Regions from separate parts of the Kocuria sp. KD4 genome, predicted to be linked through region 1. Evidence: riboswitches for the same ligand, from Rfam matches in the RefSeq annotation. Region 1 holds a riboswitch; each other region holds the start of a gene.
The links. A riboswitch is a leader RNA that binds a small molecule or an ion and turns the genes downstream of it on or off. The one in region 1 is predicted to bind S-adenosylmethionine.
Positions count from the first base shown of each region.

Region 2: it holds a riboswitch for S-adenosylmethionine, as region 1 does, so the genes downstream of both, HBK84_RS01430 (LLM class flavin-dependent oxidoreductase) here and HBK84_RS11280 (methylenetetrahydrofolate reductase) in region 1, are expected to answer to the same signal.
Region 3: it holds a riboswitch for S-adenosylmethionine, as region 1 does, so the genes downstream of both, HBK84_RS01390 (O-acetylhomoserine aminocarboxypropyltransferase/cysteine synthase family protein) here and HBK84_RS11280 (methylenetetrahydrofolate reductase) in region 1, are expected to answer to the same signal.
Region 4: it holds a riboswitch for S-adenosylmethionine, as region 1 does, so the genes downstream of both, HBK84_RS08605 (MetQ/NlpA family ABC transporter substrate-binding protein) here and HBK84_RS11280 (methylenetetrahydrofolate reductase) in region 1, are expected to answer to the same signal.

Region 1 covers NZ_CP050449.1:2,521,168-2,524,356, forward strand. The annotation lists gene HBK84_RS12710 (thermonuclease family protein) at 1-783, shown strand, start outside; gene HBK84_RS11275 (hypothetical protein) at 907-1,059, opposite strand; SAM riboswitch class IV at 1,226-1,342, shown strand; gene HBK84_RS11280 (methylenetetrahydrofolate reductase) at 1,387-2,376, shown strand; gene metE (5-methyltetrahydropteroyltriglutamate--homocysteine S-methyltransferase) at 2,574-3,189, shown strand, end outside.
Region 2 covers NZ_CP050449.1:318,381-321,569, reverse strand. The annotation lists gene HBK84_RS01435 (class I SAM-dependent methyltransferase) at 1-414, opposite strand, end outside; gene HBK84_RS01430 (LLM class flavin-dependent oxidoreductase) at 517-1,944, opposite strand; SAM riboswitch class IV at 2,022-2,136, opposite strand; SAM riboswitch class I at 2,265-2,356, shown strand; gene HBK84_RS01425 (ABC transporter ATP-binding protein) at 2,364-3,167, shown strand; gene HBK84_RS01420 (aliphatic sulfonate ABC transporter substrate-binding protein) at 3,172-3,189, shown strand, end outside.
Region 3 covers NZ_CP050449.1:310,057-313,245, forward strand. The annotation lists gene HBK84_RS01390 (O-acetylhomoserine aminocarboxypropyltransferase/cysteine synthase family protein) at 1-1,213, opposite strand, end outside; SAM riboswitch class I at 1,275-1,372, opposite strand; gene HBK84_RS01395 (succinate dehydrogenase/fumarate reductase iron-sulfur subunit) at 1,743-2,438, opposite strand; gene HBK84_RS01400 (succinate dehydrogenase cytochrome b subunit) at 2,438-3,189, opposite strand, start outside.
Region 4 covers NZ_CP050449.1:1,915,199-1,918,387, forward strand. The annotation lists gene HBK84_RS08600 (methionine ABC transporter ATP-binding protein) at 1-662, opposite strand, end outside; gene HBK84_RS08605 (MetQ/NlpA family ABC transporter substrate-binding protein) at 659-1,543, opposite strand; SAM riboswitch class IV at 1,639-1,753, opposite strand; gene dxr (1-deoxy-D-xylulose-5-phosphate reductoisomerase) at 1,807-3,066, opposite strand.

The DNA.
Region 1 (3,189 bases):
ACAGTGGAACGCGTGGTGGACGGGGACACCCTGGACGCCACGATCGCGGGGAAGTCCACGCGGGTGCGGCTGCTGAACATCAATACCCCGGAGGTCGCGCGGGACGGTCAGCCCGGCGAGTGCCTCGCGGACGAGGCCACGGCCAAGCTTGAGGACCTACTGCCCAAGGGATCCACGATCCACCTGGAATACGACGTGGAACGCACGGACCGCTACGGCCGCACCCTCGCCCGAGTGACCCGCGACGACGACGGGTTGAACGTCAACCAGGCACTCGTCAAGGCGGGCCTGGCAACGCCCATGACCGTGGGCGCCAACAGCACGTACCGGCGAGAGATGGACAGCGCGTACAACGTGGCCCAGGCCATGCAGGTCGGTTTCTTCGACCCGAAGCAGGACTGCGCGCCGCCGGGGGAATCCGCATCCCCCGACACCACAACTTCGAGCACCGCGAGCCCGAGCGCGACGCCGAGTCCCACCCCGTCCTCCACGTCCACTCCCACGCCGACGCTCGAGGCGCCTCCCGCGGTCGTGGAGGACGAGGTCGCCGTGGGCGATCCGGCACCCCAACCCAATCCCGCTCCGCAACCGAACTACAACTACAACCCCGCCCCCGCGCAGCCCGCGGCACCTCAGCTACCGGCCGCGCCCCGGGTACCTGCTGCCCCGCAGCTGCCGGCGGCACCCCACGTGCCCCCGGCTCCCGAGAGTGATGGCGGCTATCCCGGTTACACCGGCCCCCGGTGCTACGAACCGGGAGGAAAGGTCTGGCACCCGTGCTGAGTCGCTGATGACACGCCAAGGCGCGCCCACCCGGACGGTTGACCGGGTGGGCGTCCCTGCTTTTCGCCACGCTTTCGTCACGCGGGTGCACCGGCGAGCCGCCGGATGCACGGCGGCCCGGACTCAGGGTTCGTGACGACCGGGGTTGGCGGTCGCGCTGCGCAAGGGGGACGGCGTCGTCGTCGGAGCGGGTGCCTGCGAGGACGCGGACCCGCCCGCGGCCGGCGCCGCGGCTATCGAGCGCGAGACCCAGTTCTCGGGTCCCAACTCGGGCATCTTCATGTCCTGCACGTCGTGGGGCAGGATGACCACGGCAGGGCCCAGGTGCCCCCGTGCGGTCCATTCAGCCCGCTTGGGAAGACGAGCGCGGCGGGAGGCCGGCGGTTCCGTCATCGTTCGTGGGCCTCGTCACGAGGCTGTGCTACGCTCGCTCGTAACAAAGGATCATGAGTCCCGGTGCGAAGCTCTGGCTAACCGGGCGGCAACCCTCCAGCTGTAGTGGGGTGCCCCAGATGAGGATCCGGCCGCCGCGCAACCGCGTGGTCGGCAAGTACGGCGCTCGGAGCTCATCCTCCGGCGTCCTAACGCCGGAGGATTTTTTATATGCCCGCACCCCTCGCAGCGTCAGAACCCGCGCCCGTGACTGGCCCGCCCACGGGGACGTCCTGGCTGGTCCGGCGCCCGCGCCGCTCCACGCTTGTCTCGTTCGAAGTGTTCCCGCCGCGGCCCACCGCGGACCCGGACACTGTGTGGCGCAACATCGACGCCATGGCCCAGGCCGGGCCGGATTTCTTCTCGGTCACCCACGGTCACGCCGGCCATCACGGCGTCTCCCGCGAGGCGCTGCGCCACCTGCGCCGCACGACCAAGACCCCGGTCATGGCGCACTTCACGTGCGGTGGCACGGACCGCGCGGGTCTCGAGCGCGCCGTGGACCAGTTGCTGGACGACGGCGTTCGCGACCTCCTCGCGCTGCGCGGCGACCCGCCCCTGGGTACCGGGGAATGGCGGACCCCAGCGGGTGGCCTGGGCCGGGCCTCCCAACTGGTGGAGCTGATCCGGGACGTCGAACGACGTCGCTTCGGCACCGGGTTCCGCCCGGGTCAGCGACCGCTGTCCGTGTCGGTGGCGTGCTACCCGTCCCCCGCGCGAGGCCGCGACTTCGAGGCGGATCTCGCGTCCCTGTGGGACAAGCAGGAGGCCGGCGCGGACTACGCGATCACGCAGGTGCTCTACGAACCCGAGGACTACGCCACGTTCCTGGAACGCGCGCGCTCGGAGGGCATCCACATCCCCGTGGTCGCCGGGCTCATGCCGCTGAGCAACCCTCAAAGGTTGCAGCGCATGACCGAGATCACCGGGGTCCGGGTCCCGGAACGCCTCACCCGGTTCCTGCGCGCCGACACTCCCGAGGAACTGCGCCACCGAGGGGTCGCGGCCACCCTGTCCCTGATCGACGACCTCATGGATCTGGGCTGCGCCGGTTTCCACCTGTACACGTTCAACCGCCCCGAGGCGGCGCTGACCATCCTGGAGCACCTGCGGGTCCGGGATGCCGCACGCGAATACCGAGGCCGCAGCCCCGCGGCCTGACCTCCGCACCAGCCCCGGCCGACCCGTGAACCGATCGTGTTGGCTTCGACCGCCACATCCGGGCAGGCCGAAAACCGTTCGTAGCGGCACCACCCACGCTGACGTTCCCCTTACCCCGCCGCGCCGGAGCACACCCGTTGCCGCGGCTCATCACACCCCCTAACCGCCATACCCCACACCAGCTCCGAGGAGTTCCCATGAGCACCCAGCCCGTCCCGTTCCCCGCCGCCACGATCCTGGGCTACCCCCGCATCGGCCCCGACCGCGAGCTCAAGCGCGCACTCGAGTCCTATTGGAAGGACCCGCAACAGCACCCCGCCACCACCGTGCTGGACACCCTCGCCCGGTTGCGTGAGCGCACCGCCACGCGATTGTCCGAACTCGGCCTCACCACGGATCACGCGGTGCCGTCCGAGGGGTTCGCGGTGGACCACGTCCTGGACACGTCCCTGGCGCTAGGCGCGGTTCCCGCGCGGTTCATCGCGGACGGCTACGAGCCCGCCGCCCCGGACACGCCCCGCGGGATCGAGCTGATCACGGCGTTGTCCCGCGGCACCGATCGGTTGGAGCCGCTCGAGATGACCAAGTGGTTCGACACCAACTACCACTACTACGTACCCGAGATCGGCCCGGACACCCCGTTGCGTGCGAACCCCGAGAGCCTCGTGTCCCGCTACCGGACCACCCTCGGGACCACCGGGATCACCACCCGCCCGGTCCTCGTGGGCCCCGTGAGCCTGCTCTTGCTCTCACGCCCCGAGACCACCGATGCCGTCGCAAGTCACCCCCTGCAGCGCCTCGACGACGTCGTGG
Region 2 (3,189 bases), 600 kb from region 1:
CGCCCAGGAGTCCAGGATGCCGGGAACCTGCGCGGGTGGGACGTGGATGAGACTGAACCGTGCAAGAACGCCGGCCACGCGGCGGTCGGGCCCCACCGCACCACCCCACGACGTGGGATTCGCATCGCCGGCTTCGAAGGTGACCTCCGGGTGAGATCCGCGCGCGATGCCCAGCATGGATTCGGACGGGTCCACCCCCACCACGTGCAGACCCCGCTCGGACAGCGCGGCCGTGACGTGCCCCGTGCCGCACCCCACATCCACCACGGGGCCGGGCACCCCTGCCGCGATGACGTGATCCGCGAAGGCCTCCACCGCGCGCCGTTCGAGCGCCGTCTGGAAGGGAGCGGGAAAAGCCCTGTCGTAGTCGTTCGCCAAGTGGTCGTAGCCGGGTTGCACGCGTTCCACTCTCACACGGGGGTCCCGCCCTGGCAACGGGCGGGGAAGCCGACGACGACGCCGCCCTGCCGGACCTGCGGGACCGAGCGCGAGCGGCGTCGTCGTCGGAGGGAGGTGTCAGCCCACCAACTCGCGGGACGGCGTGTCCGCGACGGAGGGCTCGCCCACGAACGCGCCGCGGTACTTCGCGGCGGGGTGGGTGTCCTTGACCCGCGGCTGGCCCTCGCCGTAGAGGGACTCTCGCAGGGTGTTGCCCTCGTACTCGGTGCGGTAACGCCCGCGCTTCTGCAACTCGGGGACCACGTACTCCACGAAGTCCTCGAAGGAACCGGGACTCACGTGGTACGCCAGGTTGATGCCGTCCAGGCCGCCCTCGTCCACCCAGGTCTCGAGCTGATCCGCGACGGTCTGCGCGGAGCCCACGAGGACCGCACCCATCCCACCCAGGGCGCAGTGCTTGGCGATCTCCTCGCGCGTCCACTGCTTGTCCTTGGACTGCAGCGTGAACGGGGTCAGGAAGGACTGGATGGAGTCGGTCTTGATGTAGTTCAGGGCCTCGTCCTCGTCGAACTGGGACAGGTCCACGCCGGACCACCCGCCGATGATCGCCTGGGATGCCTCCAGGTCCACGTACTGCAGGTAGTCGCGGTACTTCTCCTGGGCCTCCTCGTCCGTGTCCGCGACGACCACGGAGAGCATCGCGTAGATCTTGACGTCGTCACGGCTGCGACCCTCGGCCTGGGCCCGGGCGCGGATCTTGTCGGTCACGAAACGCGTGAGGTCCGGGCGCAACCCGCCGATGAACACGGCTTCCGCGTGCTTACCCGCGAACGCCTGCCCGCGCGAGGACGCGCCGGCCTGGAAGATCAGCGGTGTGCGCTGCGGGGACGGTGCCGTGAGCCCCGCTCCGGGAACCGTGAAGTGCTCCCCGCTGTGCCGGATGGGATGGACCTTGGTGGGATCCGCGTAGACACCCGTCTCACGGTTCTGAACCACAGCGTCCTCCTCCCACGAGCCCTCCCAAAGCTTGTAGCACACGTCCAGGAACTCCTCCGCGATCTCGTAACGCGTATCGTGCTCAATCTGGCGCGGCAGGCCCTGGTTCTCCGCAGCGGACGGAAGGTAGGAGGTCACCACGTTGAATCCCACGCGGCCCTTGGTGAGGTGATCCAGTGTGGCGTACTTGCGGGCCAGGGTGTAGGGCTGCTCGTAGGTCACCGCGCTCGTCACGCCGAAGCCCAGGTGCTCGGTCACGGCGGCCATGGCCGAGACCTGCATGAACGGGTCGTTGACCGGGACCTGGGCCCCGTCACGCACGGCCGGAGCCGCGGAGTTCTTGTAGATGTCGTAGATGCCCACCACGTCCGCAAGGAACAGGGCGTCGAACTTGCCCCGCTCCAGCAGCTTGGCCAGCTCCGTCCAGTACTCGATGGTGTTGTACTCGGTGGCCCGGGACCGCGGGTGGCGCCACAACCCGAAGCTCTGGTGATCCACGCAGGTCATGTCGAACGCGTTGACGGAAATCCGTTTGCTCATCTCGGTCAGCCCCTCAGCAGGAACACGACCCGCGCCCCGTGCACCACCTACGGCGGCCTACCTTGCGGGTCCAGCGCGCTTGTGTGGCGCCGTACTTGCCGCATGCGGTGTGCCATGCGGCCCGATCCTCACCTGGGGCACCCCGCTACGGGAGAGGGTTGCCGTCCGACAAGCCAGGGCTGAACGTCGGAACTCGTGATCGTTGTGGCACCGATCCTAACGGGGATCACCGGTCCGCGGAAACGCCCCGGGTCACGGGCCGTCACGACGGCGCCCCGGCGCGTCACACGATTTGCACCCGCGGGCGCCCGGCCCGTTCAATGGTGGGGTTCCCATCCGGAGCGGCTGAGAGACCTGGCTCGTTGACGTCGCAGCAACCGGCCCCACGCGGGCAAGGTGCTAATGCCAGGAACGATGGAGTTGATGAATTGAGTCATGTCCTCACGCGCCCGCACTCCGCTGTCGACGCCGCGGCGGTCACCTTCGACCGGGTCGGCAAGTCCTTCCCCGCACACCACGGAGCGCATGTCCACGAGGTCCTGAGGGACGTGACCTTCACGGTGCGTCCGGGCGAGATCGTCTCCGTCCTGGGCCCCTCGGGGTGCGGCAAGTCCACCCTGCTACGCGCGGTGGCTGGGCTCGGCACGGCGAGCGAGGGCGAAGTCCGGATCGATGACTCGGTGGTGCGCGAGATCGACCCGCGCTGCGCCGTCGGCTTCCAGGAACCGCGGTTGCTGCCGTGGCGCAGCGTGGCGCGCAACGTGGCACTGGGTCTGCCCCACGGGACTCCCGCCCAGGAGGGGAAGCGGCGGGTGGCGCAGCTGTTGGAGCTCGTCGGCCTGTCCCACCACGCGAATCACCGTCCCTCGGAGATCTCCGGGGGCATGGCACAGCGCGCATCCCTCGCCCGGGCCCTGGCACGGAACCCGCGGGTCCTGCTGTTGGACGAGCCCTTCGGGGCCCTGGACGCCCTGACCCGGATCAGGATGCAGGATCTGCTGCTGGACGTGCACCGCGCCGATCCCACGACCGTGCTCATGGTCACCCACGACGTCGAGGAAGCCCTGGTGCTCTCCGATCACGTGGTGGTGCTCGCGCGGGAAACGGCCACGGGCCCCGCGACCATCGCCGAGATCATCTCCCCCGAGCTGGCCCGCCCGCGCTCCCGCGAGGACAGTGAGATCACCGCGCTGCGCGCCCACCTGTTGGCCCTGCTCGGCGTGGAGCGCTGAGCGCATGGCGCAGTTGTCCCGA
Region 3 (3,189 bases), 600 kb from region 1:
CTTTGACCCCGCCCGCGGCGAGCTGTTCGGAGCTCAACTGCTGGTGGGTCGTGGACGCGGGGTGCAGCACGAGGGTGCGGGCGTCCCCGATGTTGGCCAGGTGTGAGGCCAGTTGCAGGCTCCCGATGAATCGGGCGCCCACCTCACGGCCGCTCAACTCGTCCGTGCCAGCCACACCGAAGGCGAAGACGGATCCGATGCCGTGGGGCAGGTACTTCTGCGCGCGTTCGTGGTGGGGGTGGTCCTCGAGTCCCGCGTAATTGACGTAGGAGATGCGTGGATCCGTGGCGAGCCACTGCACGACCTCCTGCGCGTTGGCCACGTGGGCGTCCATGCGCTGGGGGAGGGTCTCCACACCCTGCAGCAGGTTCCACGCGGCCTGCGGGGTCAGGGACGCCCCGATGTCGCGCAGCTGCTCGGAACGGAGCTTGGTCAGGAATCCGTACTCACCGAAGTTCCCCCACCACGTCACGTTGTTGTACGAGGGAACCGGTTCGGTCATGGCCGGGAACTTCCCGTTGCCCCAGTCGAAGCGGCCGGATTCGACCACCACGCCGCCCAGAGTGTTACCGTGCCCGCCCAGGAACTTGGTGATCGAGTGGATCACGATGTCCGCGCCGTGCTCGAACGGGCGGCACAGGTACGGGGTGTTGAGGGTCGCGTCCACGATCAGCGGGACACCCGCCTCGCGGGCCACCGCGGCGAGCCCCTCCAGATCGGCGATCTCGCCGGACGGGTTGGCCACGAGTTCGGTGTACACGGCCTTGGTGTGCTCGGTGATCGCAGCCTTGTAGTCCGCCGGGTCGGTCCCGGGGACGAAGGTGGTTTCCACACCGAAGCGACGCAGGGTCACGTCCAGCTGGGTGACCGTTCCGCCGTAGAGCTGGGACGAGGCCACCACGTGGTCACCCTGGCCACACAGCGCGGCGAACGTGATGAACTCGGCGGCCATCCCGGAGGACGTGGCGACCGCCCCGATCCCGCCCTCGAGGGAGGCGATGCGCTCTTCCAGGGCCGCCACGGTGGGGTTGCCGATGCGCGAGTAAATGTTGCCGTACTTCTGCAGCGCGAACAGGTTGGCGGCGTCGTCGGCGTCCTTGAAGACGAACGAGCTGGTCTGGTAGATGGGCACGGAGCGGGCGCCGTGCTCGGCGTCCGGGGTGCCGCCGGCGTGCAGGGCGCGGGTGCGGAAACCGAACTGGTGCTCGGCCATGGATGTCCTCCTCGTCGGCCGGGTACGGCTCCCGTCCGACAGCTGCCCGGGGCCGCGCAGCACTCCATCGGTCCTGGCGGTAGCACCGTGCAGTTGGCCGAGCACTGCGGGTTGCTGCGGCGTCATGGATCCAGGTCTCTCGGCCGCTCGGGATGGTGCGTCTATTGTGTCGCGCGCGTGGGTGACGGACCAAACCGTGCGGATCGCAGCCACCCGAAAGCGGGTGCGATTGATTCAGAGGGCGCGCGCCACGGGTGCCCCGCCGCGAAGGTCACGCTACAGAACAGGTTCCAGCGTTCTCTGGCCCGCAGGATCTCGGATGCCACGGTGGTCGAGGACTCACGCTCGGCGGCCCGCACCACCGCGCGTCCCGCCGGGCCGTTGCGGCTGCCCTTTCCCCGGTGGCGCAAGGGCTGACCCGCCCGTCCGCGGTTCGGCCCCCGGTCGGTGGGGCCCGCGGTGAAAGCGGTGAACTTCCCGCCTGCGGGGTCGCCGACTGCTGGTGAGCTCGCTGGCTTCGGGGCGGAACTCAGCCGTACTTCTCGGGGTCCTTCCGGCGCAGGTTCTCCCGCGCCACCGCGGTGAGGTTCTCGAGTGGCAGCCCCGCCGGGCAGACCTCCGTGCAATCGCCCAGAAGGGAGCACGGGCCGAACTCGTGCTCGGCGGCGTCGAGCACCTTGCTCGAGCGCTCGTCGCGTTCCTCGGGCGTCTTGGCGAGCGGCGGCAGTTCCTTGAGCAGCGTGCCCACGTAGAGCTGGCCCGAGCCGTTGGGGCACGCGGCCACGCACGCGCCGCAGCTGATGCACCCAGCGGTGTTCAATGCCTTCATCGCGACCGGGAACTTGGCCTCCTTGGCCACGCGCCGCAGGGCCTTCTTGTCCACGGACAGGTCCTTCTTGACCGGGAACGCTCCCGCGCGCAGGGGCTCGATGAAGATCTCGTCCCCGTCCCGGTAGGCCCTGAGCGACTGAGTGCACGAGGCCCGGTTCTTCTCCGGCCCGTGGGCCACGCCGTCCACGGTCACGCCGCACTTACCGCAGATGCCCTCGCGACAGCCGTCGTCGAAGCTCACCGGCTCTGCACCCTGGCGCTCGAGCGTCTCGTTGACGGCATCGAGCAATTCGAGCACGCTCATCTCCTCGCGGGCCTGCACGGGGTGGGCGGTCTCGAAGCCACCGGGCTCGTCCTCGCCCGCCTGGCGCCACACGTGAACGGTCAACAGCATCAGCGCACCACCTTGGTCAGTACGGCCACGGGAATGCTCACGTTCCCCAGGGCGACGACGCCGCCCACGGCCTTAGCGATCGTGTCCACCTGTCGTACCCGTCGCGCGGTTCCGGTCACCCCGGTGTCCATCGCGGCGGTCCGCAAGCCGTGGATCATGTGTCCGGCGAGCGCGGCCATCGAGGCCGTGTAGAACACCGCCACGGACGGCCGGGACAGGCTCGCCACCAGGTTGCCGTACGCGTCACCGTGGGTGTGGCTTACGGAAGCAGCAGGCCGGGCGCCCGCCGTCAGGTCCAGCACGTGGTACACCGTGAACAGTCCGAGCACCGCGCCCGTGGAGCGCATCGAGCGGGCGATGATTCGGGGGACGGAGCGGCGTCGGCCTCGGGGACGCTGACGTGGCGCGTGGCGGTCGAAGTGGCTGGCCAGGAAGGCTCCGTCGAACGCCGCTTTCCGGTACCGTTGCGTCCCGCTCGGGGCAGGCGCGGTGGGGAAACCGTTCCGTATCTTCTGAGCGGCGGCGCCCACCCGCCACGTGATGGGTCGGAGCGCATCAGCGACCGTGCGGCCCTCGGCGCTCATGGCCCGCAGCGTGAGCTCGGTTCCGGCCAACACGTGGGTCGCAGCACTTCCGGTCAACCCGATACGCACGACCCACAGCACGGAGTTGCGGGGCAGCACCGGCGCGCCCACCGTGCGAATGAACTCGGCGTATTCGTTGTAGTGGTCCCGGCCTAGGTAGACCTGCA
Region 4 (3,189 bases), 610 kb from region 1:
GCGGTGGCCCGCACCACGTCCATCTCGTGGGTGATCAACACGATGGTGATCCCCAGCTCACGGTTGACGCGCTTGAGCAGACCCAGGACCTCCTGGGTGGTCTCCGGGTCCAACGCCGAGGTGGACTCGTCTGCGAGCAGCAGTTCGGGATTGCTCGCGAGCGCGCGGGCGATCCCCACGCGCTGCTTCTGACCACCCGAGAGCTGCTCGGGGTAGTTCCCGGCGCGCTCGGTCAAGCCCACGAACTCCAACAGTTCCGCGACCCGCGCCTTGCGTTCCTCGGGCTTCCACCCGGCACGCTTGAGCGGGTAATCGATGTTGCCCGCCACGGTGCGTGACGTGAACAGGTTGAACTGCTGGAAGATCATCCCGATCTTGCGGCGGATGGGCGCCAGCTGGGATTCGCTGCGCCCGTCCACACGGTTACCGGCGACCTCGAGCGCCCCGGACGAAATGGGTTCCAGGCCGTTGATCAGCCGCACGAGGGTGGACTTGCCCGCCCCCGAGTAGCCGATCACCGCGAAGATCTCACCGCGGCGGATGTCCAGGTCCACGGAGTCCACCGCGGTCACGGTGCGCGGGCGGCGTTTGGACCCCGTGACGAAGACCTTGCTCACGTCCCGGAAACTGACCAGGGTGTCCGCCGTGGCGGACGGGCTCACTTGGTCTGCTCCTTGAGGTCCTGCGAGTAGCGGGCCAGCAAGTCCTTGAGCTCCTGCTGATCCACCTTGGTGGGCACCGCGGTGCCCTTGGTCTCGGTCTTCTCCGCGTCCTGGACCTTGTCGTCGTAGTAGAAGCTCGCGACCTTCTTCAGGGTCTCGTTGTCCGCGTTCGCCTCGGTCGCGGCGAAGAGGTTGTCGTACACCTTGGCGCTGTCCGCGGTGGGATCGTCCTGAGCCAGCGCGGACTTGGGATCGATGTTCGCGCGGTCCAGGAAGTCGTTGTTGACCACGGAGGCGGCCACGGAGTCCATGGACAGCACGGTCTGCTCGGCGGAGACCGGGCGGACCGTGACCTTGGACTTGGCGGTGTCGATGTCCTGCTCGGTGGGGGCGATCGTGTCCTTGGTGAACTCCACGAGACCCTGCTGGTGCAAGAGGTTCAGGGCGCGGGACAGGTTGATCGAGTCGTTCGGCACGGCGATCTCGTCACCCTGCTTGAAGTCACCCACGGATTTCACGCTCTTGGAGTACAGCCCCAGCGGGAAGATGGACGTGGAGCCCACGGGAGTGATGGTGTCCCCGGCGTTGTTGTTGTAATCGGCGAGGTACGCGATGTGCTGGAACCAGTTCATGTCGATGTCACCGCTCTTCAGAGCGGGGTTCGGCTGGCTGTAGTCACTGAAGTCCACGTACTCGACCGTGATGTCGTTGTCCGCGGCGACCTGCTTCAACGCTTCCTGCACAGGGGTCGAGCCCACGATCCCGACGGTGATCTTGCCGTCCGCGGCCGGGTCCGAGTTTTCGGAGCCGCCGCCGCACGCGGTGAGGGTGAGGCCCAGGGTGGTGGCCAACACGACGGGAATCAAACGCTTGGTTCGCATGATCATGCCTTTCCAGGGGTCTGTGACGGGGACTCGCGGGGCGAACAGTCCCCCCTGGATGAGGGCACAGGGACGGGTACGTGCTGATTTCCGGGGAACCGCACTTGCCGTGATCTGTTGCAACCGCGACCGGATGGTCATCTGGGGCACCCCGCTACGGGAGAGGGTTGCCGTCCGGCCAGCCAGAGCTACGCGCCGGATCTCGTCATCCACCCGGAATTCTAGCATGGCCCTGCCATGGGCCGACGACCGCCGGAAGGGCCCTATGCCATCCCGGCGATACGTTCGTCCGCGCGGGCCCGGGCCCACTCCTCCGCCCCCAGGACGTCCTCAAGGGTGGGCCGCGTGACGCCGTCGTGATCCTCCAGCACACGCTCGACCATGTCCACGATCTGCGTGAAGCCGAGCGCCCCGCGGTGGAACGCGTGCACGGCCTGCTCGTTGGCGGCGTTGAACACCGCGGGCCACGTCCCGCCGCGCGAACCCGCGTGCTTCATGAGCTCCACGGCGGGGAACACCTGCGAATCGAGCGGTTCGAACGTCCACTGTGCGGCCCGGGTCCAGTCGCACCCCGCGGCGGCACCGGTCACGCGGTGGGGCCAGCCGATTCCGAGCGCGATGGGCAGGCGCATGTCCGGCGGGGACGCCTGCGCCAGGGTGGATCCGTCCACGAACTCCACCATGGAGTGCACGACCGATTGCGGATGCACCGTGACGTCGATCCGGTCCAGGGGGACGTCGAACAGTAGGCTCGCCTCGAGCACCTCCAGTGCCTTGTTGACCATGGTCGCGGAGTTCGTGGTGACCATGACCCCCATGTCCCACGTGGGGTGCTGCAGGGCCTGTTCGGGTGTCACGCGCGTGAGCTGCTCGCGCGTCATGCCGCGGAACGGTCCGCCGGACGCCGTGAGCACGAGCCGGCGCACCTCGGAGGCCGTCCCGGAGCGCAGGGCCTGGGCGATCGCCGAGTGTTCGGAGTCCACGGGGATCAGCGCGTCCTCGAGGCCCGTGTCCGCCGCGGCGCGCAACACGAGCGGACCGCCCGCGATCAGGGACTCCTTGTTCGCGAGCGCCACCCGCCGACCCGCTCCCAGCGCCGCCAGGGTGGGTGCGAGCCCGATGCTCCCGGTGATTCCGTTCAACACGAGGTCCGAACCCTCCCACTGCGCGATCCGGGTTGCAGCGTCCGGCCCGTACAGGACCTCGGGTGCCGCCGACGACGCCGCGCGTGACCGGTCCGCGATCAGCTCACGCAACCGGGCGGCGTCGTCCGCCGTACCGCTCGTGCCCACCGCACGGACACCGAACGTCACGGCCTGCTGAGCGAGCAGCTCGAGGTGACCCGCGCCCGCGGCGAGCGCCACGACCTCGAAGGGCTCGTGGGTGGCATCCGAGACGGGCCGGCGCAGCCCCGCGGCCTCGGACACGACGTCGAGCGCCTGCGTCCCGATGGATCCCGTGGACCCCAGGATCACGAGGCGCCGGGGGGCCTGCCGGGTGGCGGAGTCAAGATCGGGGGTCATGCCGGTGGAGGAAGTCATGACCCCAGTATCGCGTGAGCGCCGCACCCCGCACGCACGACACCGAGCACACGACTCCGGACGCACGACACGGGAGATACGACAAGGGCGCCACCCGGAGGTGAC